4 regions of the Oryzihumus sp. genome follow, and region 3 is predicted to be linked to each of the others. Evidence: riboswitches for the same ligand, from Rfam matches in the RefSeq annotation. Region 3 holds a riboswitch; each other region holds the start of a gene.
What was found. A riboswitch is a leader RNA that binds a small molecule or an ion and turns the genes downstream of it on or off. The one in region 3 is predicted to bind cyclic di-AMP.
Positions count from the first base shown of each region.

Region 1 (5,566 bases), on a different contig from region 3:
TCGTGGCCGGCGAGTGGCAGGTGCGCTTCGACATCGTCGACGAGGGGCCCGGCATCCCCGTCGACCAGCTCGAGGAGATCTTCAACCGTTTCCAGCAGGTCGACGCCTCCGACACCCGCAGCAAGGGCGGCACCGGCCTGGGCCTGGCCATCTGCCGCGGCATCGTCGAGCAGCACGGTGGCGACATCTGGGCCACCAGCGCGGGGCCGGGCACGGGTGCCACGTTCTCCTTCACCCTGCCGACCGGGCCGGGCGGGATCAGCCGTCGCGGCGGCAGCCGCCGGACGACGGTGGCCAGCACCGGGTCGGTGGCCACGGTGCTCGGGCAGCACCGTCCCGGAACCGCGCCGTGAAGCGCGTGCTCGTCGTCGATGACGACGACATCATCCTCGAGGTCGCCCAGATGAGCCTGGAGGCGGTGGGCGGCTGGGAGGTCATCACCGCATCGAGCGGCGCCGAGGCGGTGGCCACCGCCCGGGCCGAGGTGCCCGATGCGATCGTGATGGACGTGATGATGCCGGAGATGGACGGTCCGACGGCCTGCCGGCTGCTGGCCGCCGACGAGCTCACCCGCGACATCCCGATCGTGCTGCTGACCGCCAAGGTGCAGCAGTCCGAGCAGCGGCAGTGGGCCAGCCTGCCGGTGGCGGGAGTGCTCGCCAAGCCGTTCGACCCGATGCGGCTGGCCGGTCAGGTGGCCGAGCTGGTCGGCTGGAGCCTGACGTGAGCGAGGGGAACGGGGCCGTGGGCGAGGAGCCGATGACCGACGCCGAGGCGACCGGTCTGGGTGCCGGCTGGGAGGACCTCAAGCGCCGCGCCCGGGCGAACAACCTGGCCAAGCTCCCCGACATCGAGGTCGCCGTCACCGCGCTGGTCCAGGACCAGCTCGGCGAGGCCGCCCGGGAGCGGGCCGCCTTCCAGGCCCACAAGATCGCCGGCTCGGCCGGCACCTTCGGCCTGCCACTGGCCTCGGACCTCGCACGGCAGCTGGAGAAGCTGTTCGCCGCGCCCGGGCCGGGGCCCGAGCGCGGCGAGGAGGCTCGCGAGCTGGTGGCTCACCTGCGGGGCGAGCTCACCTGAGGTGAGTACGCGGCATACCGACGGGGTATGCCGCGTGCCTGCCTCAGCGGACGCGGCCGAAGTAGACCGCGCTGGTCCAGATCGGCACGAGGCTGACCCGCCGGCCGGGCTTGGGTGCGTGCCAGATCATGTTGTGGCCCGCGTAGATGGCCACGTGGTAGATCCCGCTCCTGTTGTGGAAGAAGACCAGGTCGCCGACACGCGCCTGGGAGCGGCTGACGTGCAGGGTGGCGCGGTACTGCTGGGTGGTGGTGCGGGGGAGGCGCTTGCCGACCCGGGCATAGGACCACAGGGTCAGGCCTGAGCAGTCGAACTTGCGGGGGCCGACGGCGCCCCACTGGTAGGGCGCGCCCTTGCGTGAGGCCGCCTGGGCCTCGGCGCGCAGGCCGATCGAGGCGACCGCAGCGGAGGCGGGTGTCGCCGAGGCGACGGGCCCGATGACGCCGGCTGCGGCGAGCAGGGCCGAGAAGGTTGCGGGCAGGACGAATCGGGCGATGCGTGGGTGGAGCATGGAGGGATTCCTTCGGAACCGCCTGCGAAAGATGACCTGTCGGGTTCGGGCGCCGAAAGTTGCCCGGCCAGCCGTGGCTGGCCTCACCCCAAGAGACGCGTCGCGCCTCGTCGTGCTGGGTCTTCCGCTCCTGTCACAGACTGCAGTGGACTCGACTGTGTTATCCGGCGGGTGACAGGACTCGGCGACCGCGCGGACCGCCCCACCCGTTCTGGTGGGGGTCTTGGGCCCCGCCCGGGTAAGCGACGTCGCGGTCCCGGGGCCGGACGCTCACCCTGGCGGAGTGACGTCCTCGAGGCACTGTCGAGAGTGACGCGTAAATCGGACGGACCGGACGCTCTTGGGGTCAAATGGCCCGAAGGGACTATGTGGTGACTAGTCACCGAACCCAGCTCAGGGAACCAGCAGCACCGGCACCTCAGCGAGCTCGAGCACGTGCAGCGCAACGTCCCCGACCTGACCGTGACGACCTTCGGGTGCCTCCGACCGGCCGATGACGATGAGGTCGGCGCGCCACTCCTGCGCGGCCCGCAGCACCTCCTGCCCCGGCGACCCGAGCACCTGCCGGGCCTCGGCGGCGACCCCGGCGCCCTGGGCCAGGGCCAGCACGTGCCTGAGCACGGCAGCCGCCGCGGACACCCGACGTTCCTGCCCCGCGGGCGTCCGTGAGGCGCGGTCCAGCGCCAGGGCCACCTCGCCGTCCTGGAGCACCGTGACCGCCAGCAGGGGACAGGCAGCGGCAGCGGACACCGCGACGGCCAGCCGTGCCGCCCGCAGGGAGGCCACCGAGTCATGGACCGCCAGCAGGACCCTCGTGGGCCGGGCGCGGGAGACCGCCGTGGCGGCGGTGTCCGTCACGGGTGCTCACCGACCTCGGGCGCGGCGGGTGCGGTCACCGGGTCCGAGCGACCGGTCGGCCTCCACGACCAGGCGAAGCCGGGACGCCTCGGCGGCGTCCGCCTCGGCCAGGGTGAGCTCCAGGCTGGAGAGGGCCTGCTGCAGCGTGGGCACCCAGCGCACCTCGAGTGCCCGTGCCCTGGTCCGGGTCGTGGCCAGCTCGGCGTCGACCACCCGCGACGCGGCCTGGGCGACCGCTGCCTCCACCGCCGCTGTGAGCGCCTCGCGGTAGGCATCGGTGGCGCAGGAGATCGCCGAGGAGGCGGGCAGCCAGGTCAGCGGGTGCGGCAACGGCAGGAGGCACTCCGCCTCCCCCGGGAACCTCGCCCCCATGACTGCCGACCAGACCAGGCGCACCTCGGCGCCGCCCCCGGCATACCCCGGTCGCAGCGCCGCGCTGCCGGCCAGCAGGGCCGATCGCAGCGCCCACGTCTCCGCCTCGGTGACCGCGTCCACCCAGCGCACGCCGGCCCGCTCGGCGCGTGCGTGGCACCGGTCCTCCTCGCGGCGCAGGATCCGCAGCTTGCGGTCCAGCACGTCGGCCCCGCGCCGCGCGGCCTCCAGCCGGCGCACCAGCCACACCCTCCCGGCCCGCCCGGGCGGGATCCCGCGCACGCCGGTCACGGCGACGCTCCGTTGCCGTGCCAGTACGTGTCGAGCATCGCGTCGGGCAGCATGCCGAGCTCCCGCCGGGGCAGGACCGACAGTGCCTCCCACGCCCGCCGGAGCGACTCCTCGAGGTCACGGTGCTCGCTGCGCCCCTGCCGGACGACGCAATGGGTGAAGGCGTCGGCGAACTGGAGGTACAGCCGGTCGGTCACCCCCAGCGCCACCTCGCCGACCAGCTCGGCCAGCTCGCGCACCTGCCGGGCGTGGGCGAGCGCGCCGAGCAGCTGGGCCGCCACCAGGACGTGGTCCTCGCGGGTGCGGCCGGGCCCGGCGCCCCGCCGCATCAGCCGCGACAGCGATGACAGGGGGTCCACCGGGGGGTAGACGCCCCCGACGGCGACGTCGGGGGACAGGACCACCTGGCCCTCCGTGATGTAGCCGGTCAGGTCCGGGACCGGGTGGGTGAGGTCCCCGCCTGGCATGGTGAGCACCGGCACCACGGTGAGCGAGCCCGGCATACCGACGATGCGGCCGCAGCGTTCGTAGAGCGAGGCCAGGTCACTGTAGAGGTACCCCGGGTAGCCCCGCCGCGCGGGCACCTCGCCGCGCGCGGCCGACACCTCGCGCACCGCCTCGCAGTAGCTGGTCATGTCGGCCATGAGGACCAGCACGTGTCGGCCCAGGTCGAAGGCGAGGTGCTCGGCCACGGTCAGGGCGATCCGCGGCGTCAGGATGCGCTCCACCACCGGGTCGTCGGCGGTGTTGAGGATCAGCACCAGCTCGCCGGCCGCGGACCGCTCCTCGAGCCGGTCGCGCACGCTCGCAGCATCGGTGTGGGTCAGACCCATGCCCGCGAACACGACGCAGAACGGCTCGCCACCGGCATGGGACTGGGACGCGACCTGGGTGGCGAGGTCCAGGTGCGCCAGTCCGGCGGTGGAGAACACCGGCAGCTTCTGGCCCCGGACGAGGGTCGTCAGGGTGTCCACGACCGTGATCCCGGTGATGACCGGGTCGACCGGAGCCTCACGCCACACCGGGTTGATGGGGGAGCCGGCCACTTGGGCCGACTGCCCGCACAGCACTGGAGGGCCGCCGTCGATGGGCTCGCCGCGACCGTTGCACGTCCGCCCCAGCCAGGCCGCCCCGACGGGCACCTGCAGCGGGGCGCCGTCGAAGGACACCCGGGTCCCGGCCGGCTCGAGCCCGTCGGTGCCCTCCAGCACCTCGACCACGGCGAGGTCGTGGTCCACCTCGAGGACGAGGCCGTGACGCACCTCCCCCGAGGGCAGGAGCACCTGGGCGTACTCGTCCCAGCCGACGCCTGACGCCCCCCGCAGGACCAGCAGCGGGCCCCGCAGCTGATCCACGCCGGACTGCTCCACGCGCGGCCAGCCCGGCACCGCCGAGGTCATCGCAGGGCCTCGACCCGGGCGAGCACCGCGTCGCGGGCTGCGGCGATCGCGGTGAGCGCCGCCTCACCCTCACCACCCTGTGCCTCGCGCGCGCGGACGACCGGCGTGAGGTCGAGCTCCTCCACGCTGGCAACGGGGACGCCGGCAGCGACGACGTCCTCGCACGCGTCGACCACGGCGAGCACGGCCGCGAGCAGCGCCCGCCCGCGTTCGGGACCACAGGCGGCGTCGGCGGGGCTGGTCGCGTTCTGCTGCAGCACACCCTCGCGCAGCAGCCGCCCGCCGAGGAGCACCACGCGCTCGTGACCGGGCAGCGCCCCCACGCCCATGAGCTCGGCGAGCGTCGTGAGGCGGTCGGCCTCGGCCAGCAGGGACTCCACCCGCGCCCGGTTCCGGGCCCAGGCAGGGTCGCCGTGCCGGGCGTACCAGGCCGCCAGCGGCTCGGCGTCGCGGGAGAACGACCCGGTCCACGACACGGCCGGGTAGTGCCGGGCGTAGGCCAGGTCGCGGTCCAGGGACCACAGGGCCCGGACGAAGCGCTGCGTGTGGGAGGTGACCGGCTCGGTCATGTCGCCGCCCTGGGGGGATACCGCGCCGATGATGGTCACCGATCCCTCGTCCCCACCGAGGGTGCGGACGCTGGCGGCCCGCTCGTAGAAGGCGGCCAGCTGGGAGGACAGGCTCGCCGGGTACCCCTCCTCGGCCGGCAGGGCCCCGGTGCGCGAGGCCAGCTCGCGCGCGGCCTCGGCCCACCGGGAGGTGGAGTCCGCGACCAGGACGACGTGCCGGCCCATGTCGCGGAAGTACTCCGCCACGGTGACGCCGGCGTAGATGCTGGCCTCCCGGGCCATCATCGGCATGTTCGAGGTGTTCGCCAGGACCACGGTGCGGTCGAGCAGACGCCCTTGGGTGCGGGGGTCGGTCAGCTCGGCCAGCTCGGCCAGGACGTCGGCCATCTCGTTGCCGCGCTCGCCGCAGCCGACGTAGACGATGACGTCGGCGTCGCACCACTTGGCGACCTGTTGCAGCAGGACCGTCTTGCCCGTCCCGAAGC
Region 1 is NZ_JBTCWL010000018.1:27,353-32,918, forward strand. It holds gene ACXVGS_RS06595 (PAS domain S-box protein) at 1-353, shown strand, start outside; gene ACXVGS_RS06600 (response regulator) at 350-727, shown strand; gene ACXVGS_RS06605 (Hpt domain-containing protein) at 724-1,080, shown strand; gene ACXVGS_RS06610 (C40 family peptidase) at 1,124-1,591, opposite strand; cyclic di-AMP (ydaO/yuaA leader) riboswitch at 1,596-1,749, opposite strand; gene ACXVGS_RS06615 (universal stress protein) at 1,985-2,449, opposite strand; gene ACXVGS_RS06620 (V-type ATP synthase subunit D) at 2,456-3,112, opposite strand; gene ACXVGS_RS06625 (V-type ATP synthase subunit B) at 3,109-4,467, opposite strand; gene ACXVGS_RS06630 (V-type ATP synthase subunit A) at 4,509-5,566, opposite strand, start outside.
Region 1: linked by a shared signal. The riboswitch ahead of ACXVGS_RS06610 (C40 family peptidase) and the one ahead of ACXVGS_RS06230 (transglycosylase family protein) in region 3 are both predicted to bind cyclic di-AMP.

Region 2 (5,566 bases), on a different contig from region 3:
TTCCACGAGGACGGCTGCCGCTCGGGGGTGGAGGCGGCGCGGCACTTCGGGGGCGACTGGTGACCCCGGCACTGCCGGCGCTGCCGGCGCTCGTCGACGGCTTCGTCTCGCACTCGCGCAAGGGCCCGGTCCGCCACTCCTTCCGGCACGGGGTCTACCAGTGGCTGGTCGACCTGGACGACCTGCCCCGTATGCCGCGCTGGCTGCGCCCGTTCGCCTCGTTCCGGTCCGTCGACCACCTCGGTGACCCGGCCCGCAGCATCAAGGACAACGTCGTCGCCTTCGCCGCCGGCGTGGGCGTGGACCTGGCCGGCGGGCGGGTGCTCATGCTCGCCAACGCCCGGGTCCTCGGTCACGTCTTCGACCCGCTGTCGGTGCACTGGTGCCTGGACGCCTCCGGCGACCTGGCCTGCGTCGTCGCCGAGGTGCACAACACCTACGGCGAGCGCCACGCCTACCTGCTGCGCCCCGACGGTGGCGGCACCGCGTGGACCGACAAGGAGCTCTACGTCTCCCCGTTCTACGACGTGTCGGGTCGCTACCAGCTCACGTTCACGCTGACCCCCGACCAGGTGGCCACCTCCGTCGTGCTGCACCGCGACGGCGAGGTCGCCTTCGGCGCCACGTTCCGCGGCACACCGCAGCCGGCCACGCCGCGCCGCCTGGTGGGCCAGGTGCTGCGCCGGCCGCTCATGCCCCAGCGGGTCACGGCCCTGATACGGGTGCACGGGGTCTGGCTGTGGCTGCGCCGACTGCCCGTTGCCCCCCGACCGCGCCACCGCGCCCAGGAAGGTGTCTGAGATGACCGCCGTCGCCCCCACGTCCCTGCGCTGGCCCGCGCTGGAGACGGTGCCCACCGCCCCGGTCCACGCCCGCGTCGCCCGCGTCCTGTTCGAGCGCGCCGTCGACCTCGTGCCGGTCCGAGCCACCTACCCCGACGGCCGGGTCGTCGGTGGCGGCGGCGCCGACTCGCCGGTCTTCGAGCTCGTGAACCCGGAGGCGTTCTTCGCCCGGATCGGCAAGGACACCAAGATCGGCTTCGGCGAGGCCTACATGGCCGGCGACTGGCGCCCGGGGCCGGACACCGACCTGGCCGACCTGCTGGCGCCGTTCGCGGCCAAGCTGAGCCAGCTCATCCCCGAGTGGCTGCAGCGGTTCCGCACCATCGTCGACGAGCGGCTGCCGCACCACGAGGAGAACACCCTCGAGGGCTCCCGGGAGAACATCCACCGGCACTACGACCTGAGCAACGACCTGTTCGCGGCGTTCCTCGACCCGACGATGAGCTACTCCTCGGCGTGGTTCGAGGACGGCGACGACCTCGAGGCCGCCCAGCTGCGCAAGATCGACGGCATGCTCGACTACGCCGGGGTCGGCGAGGGCACGCGGGTCCTGGAGATCGGCACCGGCTGGGGCGCGCTGGCCCTTCGCGCCGCGCAGCGCGGCGCCCGGGTGCTGACCATCACCCTGTCGGAGGAGCAGGCCGAGCTCGCCCGCGAGCGCATCGCCGCCGCCGGGATGACCGACCGGGTCGAGGTGCGCCTCCAGGACTACCGCGAGGTCCAGGGCCAGTTCGACGCCGTCGTCAGCGTCGAGATGATCGAGGCCGTCGGCGAGAAGTACTGGCCGACCTACTTCGCCACGATCGACCGCCTTCTCGCCCCCGGCGGCCGGGTCGCGATCCAGTCGATCACCATGGCGCACGAGCGGATGCGGGCCACGCGGCGCACCTACTCCTGGATCCAGAAGTACATCTTCCCCGGCGGGATCATCCCGTCCCTGCAGGCGATCGACGAGACCCTTGCGGGGCACACCAGCCTGCGGGTCGCGCAGCGCCGCGAGCTCGGATGGCACTACGCCGAGACCCTGAAGCAGTGGCGCGGCCGGTTCCTCGCCGAGTGGGACCACGTCCGCACGCTCGGCTTCGACGACACGTTCCGCTCGATGTGGGAGTTCTACCTGGCCTACTGCGAGGCCGGCTTCCGCACCGGCTACCTGGGCGTCAGCCAGCTGCAGATGGTCCGCCCGTAGTGGACCTCGAGGGCCGGGTCGCCTGGGTCGTCGGCGCGTCCAGCGGCATCGGCGCGGCCGTGGCCCGCGAGCTGGCTGCCCGGGGCGCCCGGGTGGCCGTCTCCGCCCGGCGTGCCGACCGGCTGGCCACCGTGGCCGAGGGGCGCATGCTCGTGGCGCCCGCGGACGTCACCGACCGGGCTCAGGTCCATGCCGCAGCGGCACGGGTCGAGGCCGAGCTCGGGCCCCCAGACCTGGTGCTGCTGTGCGCCGGGCACTGGCAGCAGATGCCGGCCGGCACCTGGGACGCCGACTCCTTCGAGCGCCACCTCCAGGTCAACCTCGTCGGCATGAGCAACGGCATCGACGCAGTGCTTCCCGGCATGGTCGCCCGTCGCGGGGGCGTCATCGCGGGCGTCGCGTCGGTGGCCGGCTACCGGGGCCTGTCGGGGGCCGAGGCCTACGGCGCCACGAAGGCCGCCCAGATCAACCTGCTGGAGTCGCTGCGACTGTCGGTGCGCCGGAGCGGGGTACACGTGACCACGATCTGCCCCGGCTTCGTGCGCACCGGGATGACCGAGGTCAACGAGTTCCCCATGCCGTTCATGGTCGAGCCGGACCAGGCGGCGCGGGCGATCTGCGACGGGCTGGAGCGCGACCGGACCGAGATCGTCTTCCCCACCCGGATGGCGGTGCTGATGAAGCTCGCGCGGTTCGTGCCGGCCGGCGCCTGGGCCCGGCTGCTGGCCGGCCGCAGCTAGCTGCCGGTCTCGCGCCAGGCCTGGTGCAGCAGCTGGGCGAAGACCTCCACCGGCTGGGCGCCGGACAGCGCCACGGACCGGTTCGCCACCACGAAGGGCACCGTGGTGATGCCCAGCTCGCGGGCGGCGGCCTCGTCGGCGCGCACGTCCTCGGCGTAGTCGTCGGAAGCGAGCACCGCCGCCAGCACGTGCTCGTCGAGCCCGGCCTCGGCTCCCAGTCGCTGCAGGGTGGAGATGTCGTCGAGGACCTTGCCCTCCTCGAAGTGGGCGGCGAACAGGCGCTCCTTGACCGCGGCCTGCAGGGCCGGCCCGCCCTGGGCCAGCCCCATGTGCACCATCCGGTGCGCGTCGAAGGTGTTGGTCCACACGGCCCGGTCGAAGTCCATCCGCAGGCCCTCCTCGCCCGCGGCCCGGGCGACCCGTGCGCTCATGGCCCGGCCCGCCTCCGGGCCTCCGCCGTAGCGGCGCCCGAGGTAGTCGTAGACGGGGACGCCCTCCCCGACCGGGGTGCGCGGGTCGAGCTCGTAGGAGCGGTAGCGCACCTCGACCAGCGCCGGCCGCTCGAACGCGGCGATCGCGTGCTCGAGCCGGCGCTTGCCCAGGTAGCACCAGGGGCAGACCACGTCGGACCAGACCTCGAGGATGATGCCCGGCGTGCGGTCCGTCGCCGTGGGCGCTGCGGCTTCCGTGCGCGTGGTGCTCATGGCCCCATTGTCCCAAAGACCCGGCAACGCCGCAGGCCCCGAACCCGTGCTGGGTTCGGGGCCTGCGGCGTCATGCTCAGGCTGGGTGCCTGCGAATCAGGAGAAGCGGCCGTAGGTCACGTCGCTGGTCCAGATCGCGCGCTTGGAGACCACCGCGCCGGAGTGCGGGGCGTCCCACATCATGCCGCCACCGGCGTAGATGCCGACGTGGTGGGCGGGGTTGCCGAAGAAGACCAGGTCACCCGGCTGCGGGTTGCTCACGCGGGTCGCAGCCATGCGCTGCTCCTCGGCCGTGCGCGGCAGCGAGATGCCGATCTTGTTGAAGACGTACTGGGTGAAGCCGGAGCAGTCGAAGCCGGACGGCGTGGTGCCGCCCCACTCGTAGGGGACACCTGCGTACATCGCGGCGATGCCGAGCACGCCGGCGGCCGGCGAGGGCAGGTTGATCGCCATGCGGTCGGTGCTGCGGCTGACCGTCTCCACGGCGCGGTGCACCGGGGCGGCCTTCGGGGCGGTGGCGTCGAAGCCGACCTCACCGAAGGAGGGCGCAACCGGGGTGGCGGCGGTGCTCGGGGCCGAGACCGCGACCGTGCCGGGGGCGTTGGTCGGGGTGGCTGCCTCGGGAGCGTGCGTGGCCGGCGCGGCCGAGGCGGGCATGCTGAACGAGGCCACCAGACCACCGGAGACCGCGAGGACCGCGGAAGCCTTGGCGGCGGGCTGGCCGGAACGGCCAAGAGCAGACGTCAGGGCAGTGGTGGTCGTCTGGCGACCTGCGGCGCGGTGGCGCCCGGCATGGTGCTTCGACACGTGAAAAGACCTCTCCAGTGCCTACGAGGTGAGCTGTCGGGTTCGGGTGGGAGGTATGCACCCGGCCCTGAGGCAGCCATCCGACCTGGGTCGGCCAGCCGCCTGAGGGCTTCACCCCAAGGGGCGTCTCACGACGCCCCGCAAGTGGGTCCCCCGCTCCTGCCAAACGGTGTGTGAACTCATCTCGAACGTGGCGGCAGGATTCGGCATGCCACATCGAGAGCTTCCTCCAGGGGGAGAGCAAGCGATGCCACCGTACACAGACCAAAGTCCCTTGTCACATCGAGGTCACGGGCGTGTCGGAGACCTGGCGGCGTCGTCGGCGACGTCGCAGGTCAGCGAGTTGCGCACCCCTTGAGATGGGGACGAAATGGGGCAAACTCCCCCGCCCCGGGTTCGGGCGTGTCGCCATGCACGGCGACAGTGCCGGCCCTCGGACCGGTCCTGCCACATGCTGACGAAGGCCTCACCGGGGACGCCCGGCGAGGCCCCAACACCTCAGACGGCGGCCGCGAAGACGTGCGCCGCCGTGCTCTCCGGCAGCGACACCCCGGCCGCGTCCTCCGCGCCGTCGCGCACCACGATCACGCGACCGGCCTCGCGCCGGATCCGGACCCGCCGGCCCGGCAGCAGCCCGGCCACGGTGAGCAGGCTGAGCGCCTCGTGGTCCACCTGGACCGGCTCGCCGATCCGGCGCACGGTCACCACGCTGGGCTGGTCGCCGGCGAGCACGGCCAGGCTGCTCACGCCCAGCCGGAAGTCCTCCCCGGCCTCCTCGCCGAGCTCGTCCAGGCCCGGGATCGGGTTGCCGTAGGGCGACTCCCGGTGCTCGCCGATGAGCTGGAGGATCTTGCGCTCGACCCGCTCGCTCATGACGTGCTCCCAGCGGCAGGCCTCGTCGTGGACGTACTCCCACTCCAGGCCGATGACGTCGACGAGCAGCCGCTCGGCCAGCCGATGCTTGCGCATGACCCGTGTGGCGATCCGGCGGCCCTCCTCGGACAGCTCGAGGTGACGGTCGCCGGCCAGGCTCAGCAGCCCGTCGCGCTCCATCCGGGCGACGGTCTGGCTCACCGTGGGGCCGGAGTGACCGAGGCGCTCCGCGATGCGGGCACGCAGCGGCGGGATGCCCTCCTCCTCCAGCTCGTAGATCGTCCGGAGGTACATCTCGGTGGTGTCGATCAGATCCGTCACAACGCATAGCCTCTCATTTGTGCCCGACACCGTGCTCTGGCTTCGGCGTGACCTGCGCCTGGCCGACCTGCCCGCCCTCGGGGTCGCCCA
Region 2 is NZ_JBTCWL010000103.1:414-5,979, reverse strand. It holds gene ACXVGS_RS18050 (NAD(P)/FAD-dependent oxidoreductase) at 1-63, shown strand, start outside; gene ACXVGS_RS18045 (DUF1365 domain-containing protein) at 60-800, shown strand; gene ACXVGS_RS18040 (class I SAM-dependent methyltransferase) at 802-2,031, shown strand; gene ACXVGS_RS18035 (SDR family NAD(P)-dependent oxidoreductase) at 2,031-2,771, shown strand; gene ACXVGS_RS18030 (DsbA family oxidoreductase) at 2,768-3,475, opposite strand; gene ACXVGS_RS18025 (C40 family peptidase) at 3,572-4,282, opposite strand; cyclic di-AMP (ydaO/yuaA leader) riboswitch at 4,286-4,501, opposite strand; gene ACXVGS_RS18020 (metal-dependent transcriptional regulator) at 4,781-5,476, opposite strand; partial or broken gene ACXVGS_RS18015 (deoxyribodipyrimidine photo-lyase) at 5,496-5,566, shown strand, end outside.
Region 2: linked by a shared signal. The riboswitch ahead of ACXVGS_RS18025 (C40 family peptidase) and the one ahead of ACXVGS_RS06230 (transglycosylase family protein) in region 3 are both predicted to bind cyclic di-AMP.

Region 3 (5,566 bases):
CCAATTCCCCGCCCCGGACCGAGCGGATCGCGGCGGATGAGTGGGTTCACACTCACCGAACTCGGTCGGCCCCCAGGAGGGGAATCGCCCTCGCTCGGGTGTCCCAGGCATCCACGATGCGGTCCAGGGTGCGCCTGCCCCACCGGCTCATCGTCGGGTTGGAGTCGAGGTAGTACCAGACCAGCCCCATCGCCTGCTGAAACGCCCAAGCCATCCCGCGCTGCCACTGGACGTCGCCGCATCCGAGCTCACGGCGGAGGATGCCGCGCTGGGTCTCGTCGAGGAGGTGCCAGGCCGCCACGAGGTCGAGCGCCGGGTCCGCCGGGCCGAAGCCGCCGCCGTCCAGGACCCCGACGAGACGGCCGTCTTCGACGAGGACGTTGGGCGGGATGAGGTCGCCGTGGCACATCACGTGCTCGTCGACCTCGGGCAGCGTCCGAAGCTCCGCCCAGATCCGCCGCAGGAGGGGTACGTCGAGCAGGTCCTCGCTCTGCCGGAAGCATGTCTCGAGCCACTCGTCGTGGTCCGGGAGGCGCCCGCCACGACCGACGCCGCCGAAGCGTCGCCCACGGGTGCCGTCGGCGCGCAGCCCGGCGATGAGCTCGGCCAGGTCATGGGCGAACGCGTTCGACCCCGCGGGGTCCTCGACGGTCGCGTCGTGGCCGGACAGCCAGGTCTGGACGCTCCACGGCAGCGGATAGCCCGCGCCCGGCTCCCCGATCACCACCGGCTCCGGGGTGGGCACGGTGGCGGCGTCGGCCAGTTCACGCGCGGCCTCGGCCTCGGCCACCAGCGACGCGCGGGCCTGCGCCGGGTCGTGACCGACCAGCGGGAAGCGGGCGGCCAGGTCGTCGCCCATACGGAAGATCGCGTTCACGGTCCCGGGCGTGCGCAGCTCGGTGACCGGCAGTCCGCGCCACTGAGGGAACTGGACCTCGATCAGCCGGCGGACGGTCTGCGCGTCGACGTGGAGCTGGCCGGCGTGCATCGTCATGCCGCCATCCTCGCTGTCGGCGACCCCGGGTGTCCTCCGACTTTTCGCGCGGCAGGCTCGGCGCCGTCATTGGCTGACCAGCCGCCGTGCTGCGCAGGTCGAGACGTCCACCTGCGCGAGGCACCAGACTGCCCCTCACGTGCGAAAACAGAGCCGACGAGGGGACTCGAACCCCTAACCACCTGTTTACAAGACAGGTGCGCTACCGATTGCGCCACGTCGGCCGACCCGCGCCGGAGCACGGGACGCGCCCACCAGGCTGGGTGGGCTCGCGAAATGCTACCGGCCCACCCGGCCCCGGATGGCCACCCCCGCGCGGCCACCCCACAAGGAGCGGCCGCGCCACGCGGAGACAGCGCACCCCTGCAGCGACCCGAACCCGGCACACGCCGAAGGCCCGGACGGGGACCGCCGGGCCTTCGTGTTCCTGCCACAGGGGAGCAGGATGTGCCGCTGGAACCAGGAGCCGCAGGCAGGGGGCCGACGACGAGCCTGCAATCAGCGGTGGCGGTTGAGCCAGCTCTGCAGCGCACGCACCGTGGGCGCGTTGAGCGAGCGGGCACCGTCCTGGCGCGCGTGGATGTGGCGCTGGAGCGCGCGCACCGTCTGGGGGCCGATGACGCCGTCCGGCGTGGCACCGACCTTGCGCTGCAGGGCGGCCGTCGTGATCGGGCCGAGGACACCGTCCTGGCTGGTGCCGACCCAGCGCTGGATCGACCGGACGGTGGAGGAGCTGAGGGCGCCGCTCACGGCGACGCGAGCGTGGTTGACGGCGTGCTTCTGGGGCACCGACGCCTTGGGCAGCGCCCTGCGCGTCATCGACCGGGACACCTCGACCGTGCCCGTGCCGCCGTTGGCGCGGGTGAGGCCGGCCTTGCGGCTGCACACCGGCCACGCGCCCGGGCCCTGCCCGGCGAGCACGCGCTGGGCGACGGTGATCTGCTCCTCGCGGCTGGCCTGGTCGGCGCGCGAGGCATAGCGGGCGCCGCCGTAGGCGACCCAGGTGCTCTGGGTGAACTGCAGCCCGCCGTAGTAGCCGTTGCCGGTGTTGATCGCCCAGTTGCCGCCGCTCTCACACGCGGCCACGGAGTCCCAGACGGAGGCGGCCTGCGCGGGGCCGGCCACCGCGACACCGGTGGTGACGGAGGCGGCTCCGGCGATGGCGACACCGGCCACACGAGACTTGTTGACACCCTGCGGGGCGGCGTGCCGCGGGGTGTACCGACGGGCGTGCCGGGGGGCGTAGTGCATCGAGGCGTTCCTCTCCTGACGATGCGCCGGAGAGGTCAGCTGTCGGGTTCGGGCGTGTCAGGCGTGCCCGGCCGGCGGTGCCGGCTTCACCCCAAGGCCGACCCGAAGGCCGGCCAACATCGTGGGTCCCCCACCCTCGTCCTGGCCCGGGTCACCCCGGTGAAGTGCCCGCCGGACGAGGTTTGGCGCTGCGGGCACGCATGCGTGTGGTCGGTATGCAGTTGTGGCGAACGTCCCCATTCCTATAACGGAACGGCATCGCGCCGGGCCGGTTTCACCGAACTTTTCCCAGCAGATCGTCAACCCATAGACAACGCAGGACCGGTATGCCGTGAATGTCCGGTTCCGGCTCGGGTCACCTCAGCGCATCCGGGCCCGACGCTGGCGCACGATCTGCCGGTCGAAGGGCGAGGCCATCAGGTCCCCGAGGACGACGCCGGTCGCGATGGCCAGGGCTGCCGCGCCGGCCCCGAGCAGGATCGTCAGGCCGGCTGCCGTCGAGGCGGCGCCCTGTCCGATGACCGAGCCGGACACGAGCATCGACATGCCTCGGAAGATGGTCAGACCGGGCAGCAGCGGGCCGACGGCGGGCACCACCAGCACGAGGCCGGGCGCCCCCATCCGCAGCGCCACCAGGCGACCTCCAAAGCCGACGAGCACGCACGCGATGGTGAGCCCGGTCAGCTGTCCCAACCCGAACGTCTGGTGCACCACCCCGGTGACGAGCGTGCCGAGGCCACCGAGCACTGCGGTTGGCACCAGCAGCTTTCGCCTGGTCCGTTGCGCGATCGCCGAGGCCACGGCACCGACCGCACCGGCGACGACGAGGACGGGCAGCGCGACCTCCGCACCCTCGACGGAGATCTTCGGCAGCGAAGCCCCCAACCCGAAGGCCTGGTCCAGGCGCACGGTGACCGACAGCGCCGCCGCGACACCGGTGATGATGCCGGCGGCGGTCAGCCCGACGGTGAACAGCCGTCCGGCGCCGGTCACGGGGTAGCCGGTGATCGCGTCCTCGACCGAGGACACCATGGCCCGGCCGGGCAGCAGCACGACGATGCCGCCGGCCACGATGTACGCGCTGTCCGCCCGGGTCAGGTCCAGCGCACCGCTGCGGCCAAGCACGAACGCGCCCCACGCGACGGCTGTGGCGATCGCCCCACCGACGGCCGACAGGTAGAACGACGGCAGCCCGCGGGAGGCGAGGACCCGCCCCACCCGGTCCACGAGCATCGCCGACAGCAGGGCCAGAGCAACCGCCGGGACGCTGGCGCCCAGCTTCAGCGCGACCGACCCGGCCAGCACGCCGTAGGAGAAGGTGATCGCCCACCGCGGCCAGAACCGTGGGTGCCGGCGGATCTGGCGCAGCCGCGCAGTGGCCTGGTGCAGGTCGATGCGGCCGGCGACGAGGGCCTCGACGAACTCGTGCAGGGCCGCCAGCCGGGCGAAGTCGCGGCTGGTCGAGCGGACCACGCGGAGCAGGGTGTGCAGCTGACCCGAGGGCGAGACGCACTGCACCAGCAGGCTCTGGTTGGTGATGTCGACCTCGAGCCGCTCCAGGCCCGCGGAGGTCGCGACGGCCACGACGCTCGACTCCACGTCGCGGGCGCTGCCGCCGCAGCGCAGCATCAGCTCGCCGGCGCGCACCGCCAGCTCCAGCGCGGTGCGCACCGTCTGCTCCTCGGCAGGGGCCTCCATCCGGCGCGGGTTGCGGTACGGCGTGCGGCGCAGCGACGCGGACAGCGGCATCGGCTCGGTGAGCTCCTCCCCGCGCCAGATGCGTGGCCGTCCACGGTGCTGGGTCACCCCGGGTTGCGGGGCGTTCGGGTCGGGCCGCGGTGCGGTGGGATCCGGTCGGGATGTGGCGCGATCCGGGTCGGTCATGGGCAAACGCTAGCCCGCCGCGTCAGACCGGTATCGCGCCCACCTCACCGCTGCAGGAACGACGGCAGCGGCGCCCGGGTCCCGTTCGTCGGCCACCACGAGACCTGGCCGTGACGGGTCCACGCCCACACCCCGAGCCCGGCCGCCGCGAGCAGGAGCAGCGTGACCACCACCCGGGTGGCGGTGCCGGGGCGGGCCACCCCCCGCACCAGGCTGCGCGACCCTCGGCGCAACGCAGGCGAGGCCGGGCCCCACCACACCACGAGCAGCCCCACGAGGGCGCCGATCGCGATGGGCGCGGAGGAGTCGGGGCGGGGCTGGCCGCCGGTCAGGGAGGTCAGCGCCAGGGCCGCGGAGAACGTGGTCGCGACGGCCACCACCAGGGGCAGCAGCAGCGAGACGACCGTGGCCACGGCAGCGCGGAGCACGTGCCACGGGCTGGAGATCACCGCGACCGGCATGTCGCTGCGCCGGCGCCCGGCGGCGTGCCGGCGCATCACCAGCGAGGTGACCGAGCGGTCCGCGAACCGGGCCAGCAGCGACCACACGACGGCGAGCACCACGGCGACCAGCGGCCACACCGCCGCAACCGCCACGGTGGCGGCGAGCATCGCGGCCAGGGTGCCGGCCCGGGACGGGCGACCGATCCGGGGGTCCGGCTCGCCGGGTGACATCTCCCGGGCGGCCTCCCAGTCGGACTCGGCCTCGTCGCCGGGCCACGCCTCCCCGGGGCCTTGCGACCAGTCCTCGTCCGGGTCCGGCGGCAGCGCGAGCGGCCCCCAGTCCGGGCGCTGCGCTGCCGGTGCCACGGCCGTGGGGAACTGCTGGGTCGTCGAGGAGGACACGACCGTCGTCGGGTCCAGGACCGGCAGGTTGACCGTGGCCTCCTCGCCCGCGGCGTAGCGCTCGAGGGCGTCGATGAGCTCCTGGGCCTGCGGCCGCCGGGCCGCGTCGGGCGACAGGGCCGCCCGCAGCAGCGGCTGCAGCCGGGGGTCCACCCCGGTCAGGTCGGCCCGTCCGTGGCGCACCCGGTCCAGCACCGCGTCCATGTGGCCCCGCCCGAACGGCGGCACCCCGGACGCGGCGAAAGCGAGCGTCGCCGCCCAGCCCCACCAGTCGGTCGCCTCGGTGACCGGCGCCCCCTCGAGCACCTCGGGCGAGAGGTAGCCGGGGGTGCCCATGACCAGGCCCGTCATGGTGAGCCGCACGTCGTCCGCGACGTGCGCGATACCGAAGTCGATGACGACCGGGTCGCCGTGCAGGAGGAGGACGTTGGCGGGCTTGAGGTCCCGATGGATCACGCCCGCCGCATGGATTGCGGTCAGCGCCCGGTGCAGGCCGCGCCCTAGCTGGAGCAGCGCCTCGCCGGTGAGCGGGCCGTGGTCGGCGACCACCCGGTCCAGCGGCGGGCCCGGCACGTAGCGGGTGACGACGTAG
Region 3 is NZ_JBTCWL010000017.1:4,242-9,807, forward strand. It holds gene ACXVGS_RS06215 (hypothetical protein) at 1-40, shown strand, start outside; gene ACXVGS_RS06220 (phosphotransferase) at 53-994, opposite strand; tRNA gene ACXVGS_RS06225 (tRNA-Thr) at 1,146-1,218, opposite strand; gene ACXVGS_RS06230 (transglycosylase family protein) at 1,493-2,245, opposite strand; cyclic di-AMP (ydaO/yuaA leader) riboswitch at 2,277-2,377, opposite strand; gene ACXVGS_RS06235 (threonine/serine ThrE exporter family protein) at 2,606-4,129, opposite strand; gene ACXVGS_RS06240 (serine/threonine-protein kinase) at 4,174-5,566, opposite strand, start outside.

Region 4 (5,566 bases), on a different contig from region 3:
CGCTGCGGTGAGGTTGACATGTCACGGCGAACGTCGCCGTGATCGGCGTCCCCGCCTCCAGCGGGTGGCGTCGGGACACCCGGATAGGCAGGTCATGATGGCGCACTCCGTGCTCGGCCTCCTCGGCCTGGCGCTGACGACAGCCGCACTGGTCATCCTCGGGCTCAGGGTCCTCCCCGGGCCCCGGGCCCGCTCGCTCGCCACGCCACACCCTCGTCGGGTGCTGGCCATCGGGGCGCACCCGGACGACCTCGAGCTGGCCTGCGGCGGCACCCTGGCCAAGCTGAGCGACTCCGGCCACGAGGTGCACGCGCTGGTCCTGTCGCACGGGGAGCGCGGCGGTGAAGGCGCCGCGCGACCCCGGGAGGCCCGGGCGGGAGGGGTGCTCCTCGGCCTGACCAGCGTGCAGGTGCACGACTTCCTCGACACCCGGCTCGGTGAGGACCCCGTGGGGCTGGTGCAGGCCATCGAGGCGATGATCCGCCGGGTCAACCCCGACATCGTGCTGACCCACTCCGGCCACGACCAGCACCAGGACCACCAGGCGGTGCACGAGGCGACGCTGCGCGCGGCCCGGCAGTCGACCTCGATCCTGTGCTACGAGAGTCCGTCGGCGACGCCCGACTTCCGGCCCAGCGTGTTCGTTGACATCGACGAGTACGTCGAGGTGAAGGTCGCCGCGGTGGCGGCGCACCGCGACCAGGGACGCAAGCCGTACATGACTCCCGAGCGGGTCCGCGGGATCGCCACCTTCCGGGGGTCCCAGGCCAAGGTCGCCTCGGCCGAGGGCTACGAGCCGGTCCGGCTCCTGGGCAGTGCCCTGGGGGAGCTGTGAGGCGCGCCGTCCTGGTCACCGGGGCCGGCGGCCCCGCCGGCCGCAGCCTGGCCGCTCAGCTGGCCTCCCGCGGATACCGGGTGGTGTGCGCGGACATGAGCCTGACCGGGCCCGGCGGTGAGCCGGCCCCCTGGCACGTACTGCCCCCGGCCGGTCACCGTGAGTTCATCGGCGAGCTGCTGGCCCTGGCCCGCCGGGTCGGTGCCGACCTGGTGGTGCCGACGGTCTCCGAGGAGCTCGCCGTCGTGGCCGCGCACGGCGACCTGGCCCGTCACCAGGGCGTGGACGTCCTCGTCTCGCCGTGGTCCGGGGTCGTCGCGGCGAACGACAAGCTGGCCACCTGCCTGGCCCTCGAGGCTGCGGGCGTCCCCGTGCCCGCCCATGCGCTGCCGAGCCGGCTCGCGGCCACGCCGGAGCTGCTGGACGCCCTGGGCCTGCCCTGCCTGTCCAAGCCCAGGGTCGGGCGCGGTGGGCGTGGCGTTCAGGTTCACGACGGCCCGGAGGCCGTCGTCCGGCGCGAGCTGGAAGCCTTGTCCGACAACGAGATCGTCCAGGAGCTCGTGCCCGGTGAGGAGTTCGGCCCGAACCTGTGGCTCGGCGCTGACCCGGCGCGGGACGTGGTCGTGGTGCTGCGGAAGACCGCCCTGCGCCAGGGACGTGTCGGCAACGCGGTGGGCGTGGAACGGGTCGACGAGCCTGCGGTCGGGGCGGTCGCCCTGGCGGCTGCGCGACGGCTCGGGCTGCGCGGCCCGGTGGACGTCGACGTCCGGCTCCGGGCGGACGGCACCCCCGTCGTGCTGGAGGTCAATGCGCGCTTCGGTGCCAACAGTGCGCACGCGCCCGAGGTGCTCGACGCACTGGTGGGCGAGCACCGCGGCGCCTGGGGGGTGGCCTCGTGACCGGGTTGCTCGCGCAGGTCGCCCTGTGGGGCGGCGTGGCCATCCTGGTCTGGGGCCTGCCCCGCCTGCTCTACGTGCCGCTCGCGCTGGCCTTCGAGCTCGGCCAGGCACGGCGACGGCGCCGCGGGACTCCCGCGGTCCTGGCCCGGCGCCCCCTGGTGACGGTCATCGTGCCCGCCTACAACGAGGAACGCGTGCTGGAGCACTGCGTCAGCTCGGTGCTCGCGTCCGGCTACGACCACCTCGAGGTCGTGCTCGTCGACGACGGCTCCAGCGACGGCACGCTCGCGCTGATGCGCCGGCTCGCCCGGACCGACCGGCGGGTCACGACGGTGACCCAGCCCAACGCGGGCAAGGGTGCGGCGCTCAACCGGGGGATCGCCGTCTCTCGAGGCGAGTTCCTCCTCTGCGTCGACGCCGACGGGGTCTTCGGCCCCGACACCGTGACCGAGATGCTCCGGGGGCTGGACGACCCCCGGGTCGGGGCGGTCTGCGGCGACGACCGGCCGGTCAACCTCAACCGTCCGCTGACCCACGTGCTGGCCGTGCTCAGCCATGTCGGCACCGGCCTGGCACGCCGGGCGCTGAGCATCCTGCGCTGCCTGCCGATCGTCTCGGGCAACCTCGGGGCCTTCCCACGGCACGTGGTCGAGGAGATCGGCGGGTTCCGTGAGGACACCGTCGGTGAGGACCTCGAGCTGACGTGGCGCGTGCACCGCGCCGGCTACCGCGTGGCGTTCCGCCCGACGGCCCTGGTCTATGCCGAGGTGCCGTCGACGGTCCGGGCGCTGTGGCGCCAGCGGGTGCGCTGGGCGCGTGGCCTGCTGCAGACGCTGCGCATCCACCGGGGCATGCTCGGCCGCCGGCGCTACGGGGTCTTCGGGTTCTACCTCGTGCTCAACGCGTGGACGATGGTCGGCATCCCGGTGCTGCAGCTGGTGGTGCTGGTCTGCGTGCCGTTCGCCTTCGCCGCCGGGCACACGCCGTTCAGCCTCACCGTGCCGTCGGTCATGGGCTGGCTGGGCCTGTGGGTCTCGCTCGCGCTTGCGGTGTTCTCCATCCTGCTCAACCGCGCCGGCCGCGACCTGCGGTTCCTCTGGACCGCGGTGCTGTGGCCGGTCTACTCCACGCTCATGGGCATGGTCATGGCCGCCGCCATCTTTGCCGAGCTGCGCGGCACCACGGCCCGGTGGGACAAGCTGGAGCGCAGCGGGGTGGTCAGCCGACGTGGATCGCGGGTCCACGCCGGCCTGACACGCCCGGCCGCCGGCCCGTAGGGCCAAGCGCGGCGCGCGTCCTGGCGCCGCGGCGCACTGTCCTGGGGCCGCGGCATACCGTCCCCGGGCTGAGGGCCGGGCCCGGATTGCACCGCGCCCGGCGAAGGTGGCAGCGTCGGCGGCATGACGCGTCTGGACTCGGTGCCCATGTTCGACGAGCTCGCCGAGGACTACGACCAGGTGCTCCCGTTGTGCGCCCGGTTCGGCGAGCAGGTGCTCGAGCTCATCGACGACGATGCCGGCGCCGAGCTGCTCGACGTGGGCGCCGGCCGGGGTGCGGTGGCGCTCGCGGCCGCCTCGCGCGGCTGGCACGTCACCGCCGTCGACGCCTCCAGCCAGATGGTGGACCACCTGCGCGCGGCCGACCCCGACATGGTCGTGCGGCTCATGGACGCCCACGCCCTGGCCTTGCCGGACGACAGCGTCGACGTCGCGGTGGCGGCCCTGCTGCTGCACTGCGTCGACGATCCGGCGCAGGTGCTCGCCGAGATGGTCCGGGTGACCCGGCCCGGCGGGCAGGTCGTCATCACGGTGCCCGGGCCGGTGGACGACGGTGGACGCTGGGACCGCTTCTACGAGGTCGGGGCGCGCTTCCGTCCCGCTCCCGGCGCGGTCCAGGTCGCCCGCCCGATCGACGTCGGGCGCCTCGTCGCCGAGGCCGGGCTGGAGGACGCGTGGATGGGCAGCCTCGAGGTGCGGTTGCCGGTCTCTTCGCCCCGCGAGCTGTGGGAGTGGCAGATGTCGCACGGCTTCGTCGGGTTCTTCCGCTCGCTGGCGCCCGGCGACCAGGTCGAGCTCGAGCGACGCGCCCTCGACGAGCTCTGGCGGATGCACGAGGACGGCGGGATCGAGCTGCACCGCGGGGCCGACGTGCACATCGCGCGAGTACGCCGCTGACCGTCAGCGGTAGGGACCTTGGTCATTGGTGTGAGCATTCGTGACCTCGGCGTGACATTCACTTGGGGCTTTGGGTACGGTTTGCGACGCTCTTTGATCCCCTGCAAGGAGCCCCCGCACCGGGACCGCCGAGTCCTGCCACCGGTGTCGGGGAAACCCCTGTAACCCGCATGGCAGGAGCGGGGGACCCACTTCCGGGGCACTCCGGTGCTCCTTGGGGTGAAGTCCGCGCCACACGGCATACCGCCGTCGCGTGGACCGGGTGCATCTCTCCCACCCGAACCCGACAGCTCACCTCGCAGGCGTCTGGAGGTGGCTTCACGTGTCCAAGCACCATGCCGGGCGTCATCGCGCCCAAAACCGTCCCACCAACCCCCTCGGCACCACCACGGGCCGGACGACGGCGGTCCTCGCTGTCTCCGGTGGCATCGTCGCCACCCTCGCCGGACCGGCCTCGGCCGCTTCGGCGTCGGCCCCGGCGCCGCTCGTCGCGCCGCCCGCGGCAGCTGACACCGTGGCCGTTGCGGCCCCGGCTGCCAGCCCCGCGGTCGTCGCCCCCAGCTTCGGCGAGGTCGGCTTCCACAGCGTCGCGCCCAAGCCCGCGCCCGCTCCGAAGCCCGTGGCGGCCCCGGCTCCCGTCCAGCGGGCCGCCACCCCGCAGGTCAGCCGGGGCACCGCCCGGCCGGCCGTGTCCGTGTCCGTCTCCGCGCCGGCCACCAGCGTCCTGGGCGTCGCGGCCCAGTACGCCGGCGTGCCGTACGTCTGGGGCGGCACCACCCCGTCGGGCTTCGACTGCTCCGGCTTCACGCAGTACGTCTTCAACAAGATCGGCGTCTCGCTGCCGCGCACGGCTGAGGAGCAGCGCGCGGCCGTCACGCGGGTCAGCACCCCGCAGCCGGGCGACCTGGTGTTCTTCGGGTCCCCGGCCTACCACGTCGGCATCTACGCCGGCGGCGGCATGATGTGGGACGCCCCGCACTCCGGTGCGGTCGTCTCCAAGCGCGCGATCTGGACCAGTGCCGTGACCTACGGTCGCCCCTGATCCGAGCGCGTTGAACGGCCCGAACCCGCTATCCCCTGCAGCGGGCTCGGGCCGTTCGCCGTCCCTCGCCGTGAACACCGGTATGCCGCGGGGCCGCCGCCCGTAGTCTCCGGGCCATGCGCGCTGTCGTCGTCCGTTCCCACGGAGCTCCCGAGGTCCTCGCCGTCGAGGAGCTGCCCACCCCGCACCCCGGTCCCGGCCAGGTCCGCGTCACCACGGAGCTGACCAGCGTCAACTTCGCCGACGTGCACAGCCGCCGCGGTGGCTACGACGCGGGTGGCGCGCTGCCGTTCACCCCCGGCCTGGACTGCGTCGGCGTCGTCGACGCGGTGGGGGAGGGTGTGACGGACGTGGTCCCGGGCCAGCGCGTGGCGGCGTGGACCAGCGGCGGCTCCTATGCCGAGCAGGTGCTCGCCCCGGCCGCCATGACCTACTCGTTGCCGCAGGACGTCCCGGCCGAGGTGGGGGCGTCGCTGACGGTGCTGGTCACGGCATACAACGTGCTGCGGCGGGGGCAGGTTGGCGATGGCGACACGGTCCTGGTCCACGGCGCGACCGGCGGCGTCGGCGGCGCGGCGGTCCAGCTGGCGCTGGCCATGGGTGCGCGACAGGCCAT
Region 4 is NZ_JBTCWL010000005.1:78,636-84,201, reverse strand. It holds gene ACXVGS_RS02285 (PIG-L deacetylase family protein) at 98-835, shown strand; gene ACXVGS_RS02280 (ATP-grasp domain-containing protein) at 832-1,734, shown strand; gene ACXVGS_RS02275 (glycosyltransferase) at 1,731-3,011, shown strand; gene ACXVGS_RS02270 (class I SAM-dependent methyltransferase) at 3,135-3,908, shown strand; cyclic di-AMP (ydaO/yuaA leader) riboswitch at 4,056-4,228, shown strand; gene ACXVGS_RS02265 (C40 family peptidase) at 4,231-4,950, shown strand; gene ACXVGS_RS02260 (quinone oxidoreductase family protein) at 5,067-5,566, shown strand, end outside.
Region 4: linked by a shared signal. The riboswitch ahead of ACXVGS_RS02265 (C40 family peptidase) and the one ahead of ACXVGS_RS06230 (transglycosylase family protein) in region 3 are both predicted to bind cyclic di-AMP.